2 regions of the Brevibacillus sp. FW301-21C12A genome follow, and region 1 is predicted to be linked to the other one. Evidence: riboswitches for the same ligand, from Rfam matches in the RefSeq annotation. Region 1 holds a riboswitch; the other holds the start of a gene.
What was found. Region 1 has a riboswitch for cyclic di-AMP ahead of AC3WQH_RS11640 (C40 family peptidase). Riboswitches for the same ligand answer to the same signal wherever they lie in the genome.

Region 1 (2,381 bases):
CCGCCTTGCTTTTCGCGCTGAGAAACAGGATCGGCAAATCCCATTCGCGGCGAATTTGCGAGCACAGCTCGTAGCCGCTCATATTCGGCATCATGATATCGAGCAAAATGAGGTTGGGCCGCTCGCCCTGGCTCAGAAGAGCAAGCGCATCCTCGCCATTTTCCGCCGAGGAAACCTGGAAGCCTTCGTTTTCCAAAATATCTTCAAGCAGTTCAATAATCTCCTGGTTGTCATCAACGATCAAAATGTGATCTTTCACCGGAATTACCCCCAGTTACTTCTATTAATAGGTGGATGAGGTGCTATGGCACAAAGAACTAATCCTGTCTATCATAACATGCTTTCACATGATAAGGGCAAGTATCCGTCCATTCATGCATCTTTACTTATAGGTAGGGGCACCTCTTTAGACCTGGTCCTAAATTTCGTCAGAAAAAGCCAGAGACGCAATGTCCCTGGCTCTTATTTTTTGCCGAACTACTTCTTTTGTGCTTGATTTTCCGACAACGATGCAGCTTGCACCGCGTTTTCCTTTTTCGGAGCTGCCGCTTCCAGAACAGGTGTGCTGATGCGCTTGGCGCCAACATAACGCTTGCTCCAGTAGTACGGGTCGTTCAACTTGGTGTTGACGACGCCGCGGCCAGATTCCGAATGCACGAATGTGCCGTTCCCGATGTAGATGCCTACGTGTGAGATGCTTCGTCCGTTTGTATTGAAGAACACAAGATCTCCAGGCTGCAAGTCTTTCTTGGCAACCTCTGTCCCCAGTTCGTATTGGGCGGCAGAATTGTGAGGCAGGTCTACACCTAACGCATCAAATACGTAGCGTGTGAAACCGGAGCAGTCAAAGCCCTTTTTGGACGTGCCAGATGCTTTGTAAGGGACGCCATACAGCTCGCTGACTACGTCTTGGAGTGTTGCACTCTCTGCCGCATGTGCAGCGCCGGCCCCCATCACAAGCATTCCAGCCATAACGAAAGACATTACCACCTTGCGCAAAAGAAACTGCTCCTTTCGTGAGCCTACGAAGTTAGCTGAAGGGTTCGGTCGAAAGGACGCCCTAGACTGCCAGCTGGCAATCATTCACCCCAAAAAAACTGGTTCCCCCGCTTCCGTCATACGGAATTCGGCTATTTTTCGATGTTTTTTTACACGCACCTTACGAAGATTCTACGCTTTTCCCGTTTTCCCTCTTTTTTGACCGCTTGTTCACTTTTTTGTCACAAAATTTCGCCAAATGGTGTAACGTCTTGCTTCGACAATGCAAGCGCTGGCTGGCGAAAAAGAGGGGACCAGGCTCGTCCGATTACGGCAGGAAATGCTCTCCGTCCAGGGACGGAGGGAAAAACCAACCGCACGCCCGTTATGGGGAGCCTATGCGGGGGGCTACAATAATGCCATAAGGTTCAACAAGCACCACACGCAAGAGATGATAGGAGGTAAGCGAGCATGAGCGAACGGTCTGGAAAGTTTTTGCTCGGACTGGTTCTCTTGCTGGTCGGCGGGTTGGTTCTCCTGGATTTAATCGGAATCGACCTTGGTGATCTGATCGGGATTTTGATTCCCGCGGTCATCATGCTGTACGGCGCTCGAAAAATCATGGGACAATCCGGTTCGCGTTTTTGGGGAATCGTGATCTTCCTGTTCGGGTTCCTGATGCTGATCGGCAAGCTCCATCTGCTGTTTCACGGCTTACTGGCCATTGGTGTGATTTATCTGGGGTATCGCTTACTGCGCCCCGGCCATGTCCCCAAAGAAGCGCCGCCAGCCTGGGAACGTCAGTGGGCACAAAAAGTATTAAAAGAAGACACGCTGGACGCGTGGGAAAGAGAAATGACCCGCCGCCAGCCATAAGCAGCCATGTCGCGAGAGCTTCTGGATGAAATGACACGATGTGATATGATGAGGAGGAATTGAAAATGAGTATTTTCAAACGTTTGCGTGACCTGACAGTAGCTTCGGTAAATGACGCCCTGGATTCGATGGAAGATCCGGTAGTTATGCTGAATCAATACATGCGGGATATGGAAGTGGAAATCGGACAGGTCGAAGTGGCTGTCGCCCGCCAGGTAGCATTGGAAAAGAAATTCCGCCAGCAACTGGACGAAGCGAACGCTTTGATCGAAAAGCGCGACCGTCAAGTAAAGCTCGCGTTGACAGAAGGGGAAGACGAGCTTGCCCGCCGCGCTCTTGCGGACAAAAAGCAGTATGAAGCTCGTGCAGCCGAGTACGAAACACTCTATCTGGCAGCTTCCGAGGCCGCTACGCAAATGCGTGAAAAGCTGGCCGAACTGAAGGAAGAGTTCTATAAAATGCGCGCAAAAAAATTCACGCTGATGGCACGGGCACAAGTAGCCCGCACGCAAAAGCAGGTGAATCAT
Region 2 (2,381 bases), on a different contig from region 1:
ATCGCGATTTTGGCCAACGCCGTGTTCGACGCCAGGCTGAAGCTCTCCGATATCCCGCGGGCGAGCGTTCGCGACCTGTCTCCCGCCCAAATCGCCGAGTGGAAACGCGCCGGACGGGTGCCGAAGCTGATCGGCACGATCCGGCCGACAGCAGACGGCGTAGCGGCAGCGGTTGAGCTTGTCGCAGTCGATGCGATGCATCCTTTTGCCCAAGTAAAAGGGACGACGAAAGCGATCCGCGTGGAAACAGACGTCATGGGCGAACTGATGGTCGTGGGCGGGAAGTCGGACCCGGCAGCAGCGGCGGCGGCAGCACTGAAAGACCTGGAACATATCATGAGTAGACACGGCGCTGTCTGACAGCGGCAGCTTCCTTGCGCCGCTTCCAGCGATCGGCAGGAATGACCCGGTTTGTTTTTCGCGCATACTAGGGACGTACCACGAACAAATAGCGGCGAGGGGGCCATACGGATGAATCAATCGTCTGATGTCAATGCCGAACTGCAGCAAGTTTCTGCCTATCCAACGAAGCAGAAGATGAACCAGAAGGAAGTCGCTCTGTTTGAGGAGCAGGAAGGCTGCGGCTGCACCCCCAAAGCGAAAAACGCGGCAAATACGGAGCAAGGATAGCTCCACACGAAAAAAGCCGGGCCTCTTTGGAAAAAGAGTACCCGGCTTTCGTGTACAGGGAAAGACGTTCTTAACCGATAAATTCCTGAACCCAGTAACCGTTGGTGTAGCCGACACCGATTTTGGTGAAGGCCGGGTTCATGATGTTTTTGCGATGGCCTTCGCTGTTCATCCACTGCGTCATCACTTCTTGCGGACTGCGTTGACCCATGGCGATGTTCTCGCCTGCGGTCATGTAGGAAATGCCGAATTGCTTCATCATGTCAAACGGAGAACCGTACGTTGGGCTGGTGTGGTCAAAGTAGTTGTTGTTCGACATGTCGGCTGCTTTCGCCAGAGCGACTTTGGACAGGGCAGCATCCATCGTTACAGGCGCCAGACCTGCTTTGGCGCGTTCCTGGTTGACCAGATCAGCAACCTGCTTGGCAAAGTCGCCAGCCTGTGCCTGGTCGGCCTGGTTCGCCGGAGCAGCCGGCTTTGTGACGTTCTGTACTGGCATTGCTGGTGCTTGTGGCGCTTGTTGCACCGGCTTTTGTACGGGCTGCTTTTGTACAGGCGCCTGATTTACTGGCGCGGCAGGCTGTTGTGGCTGTGCGCTAGGTGCAAATGGAAGCTGACCCATATATGGAATCCATTGATACTGGATTTGGTATTGTATGCCAGTTGGTACCGGGCAATTGGCTGCAGCAGATGCAGATGGGGTAAAGCCGGTCAAAGCCAAGCCCAATCCCAGAGTCATCGCGATGGCAGTAGCTCCAAAACGTTTCATATTCAACATCGTCTCCTTTTTTTGGCCTACGAGGTTAGTTGTCGGATTCGGATTGAGGAAACAACCCTACGCTCCTTCGAGCGATTCACCCCTTAGTGGATGCGTGACCCACAAAAAGATCCCCCGCACTTCCATTCGTGAGGAAGCTTCGGCTTATTGGTTTGGCATGACCCAGAATATCAGACTATCCCACCCGAAATAAAGAAGTAATATCTGCCAAACCGCTGGAAACGCTGGCGCTACTGAGCTTATTCGCCCTCGCTCTCCGGCTCGTTCCACGCTGTCAGTCCGCCGAGCAGCGCTTTTGCCTCGTATCCGTGTTCGCGCAGCAGAGCAGCCGCTTTTTGCGCTTTGTTGCCCGACGTACAGACCGTGATGACCTGCGCTTTTCGCGCCACGGATTCTGTTTCTTCATCTAAGGGCTTGTCACGTTCGAGCATGTGCACATAGGGAACGTTTTTGGTTGCGGCCAATTCGCTGGTGAGCGTTCCGTTCCGGAATTTTGCCTCGTCGCGGACGTCAAGGATGAGTACAGGTGTCTGTTTTTCCAGCAACTCGATTACTTCCTGTTTCGTCCAGATGTTTTTTTGCATTCGCAATCCCTCCCGAGCCTATTGTAGCAGTTGCCTTTCTGATAGAGTAGTAGTAAATGGTTGATTTTTACGGTCTGGTTATGGTAAAATGATAATGCTACTTGAATACTTGAGCCTAAATCTTCGAGGTGTATGCTGATGGATAACGTTTTTGAAATCCCGATTCACACTGGCGCGGTCATCGGAGCCGCAAGGATGGAAGAGAGGAAGGGCTTTCGTCGTTTTAGGTTTTCAAAAAGTTTTGGTTTTAACATGGCAGTTCCGTCCTATGACACTTTCATTTTAGCGAAGTAGATCAACTTCACATATCATGAAGGCGTATCGCGATCTCGCTCTGGGGTATTTCTTCATGATATGTGAGCTTTATTTGCTTCGGTAAATATGACTAG

Region 2: it holds a riboswitch for cyclic di-AMP, as region 1 does, so the genes downstream of both, AC3WQH_RS18680 (CAP domain-containing protein) here and AC3WQH_RS11640 (C40 family peptidase) in region 1, are expected to answer to the same signal.

What each region holds. Positions count from the first base shown of each region.
Region 1 is NZ_JBYTBG010000015.1:8,180-10,560, reverse strand. Features, by position in the region: gene AC3WQH_RS11645 (response regulator transcription factor) at 1-259, opposite strand, end outside; gene AC3WQH_RS11640 (C40 family peptidase) at 478-999, opposite strand; cyclic di-AMP (ydaO/yuaA leader) riboswitch at 1,004-1,142, opposite strand; gene AC3WQH_RS11635 (LiaF transmembrane domain-containing protein) at 1,450-1,854, shown strand; gene AC3WQH_RS11630 (PspA/IM30 family protein) at 1,920-2,381, shown strand, end outside.
Region 2 is NZ_JBYTBG010000034.1:8,943-11,323, reverse strand. Features, by position in the region: gene AC3WQH_RS18690 (homoserine dehydrogenase) at 1-360, shown strand, start outside; gene AC3WQH_RS18685 (hypothetical protein) at 472-630, shown strand; gene AC3WQH_RS18680 (CAP domain-containing protein) at 701-1,399, opposite strand; cyclic di-AMP (ydaO/yuaA leader) riboswitch at 1,408-1,563, opposite strand; gene AC3WQH_RS18675 (rhodanese-like domain-containing protein) at 1,648-1,992, opposite strand.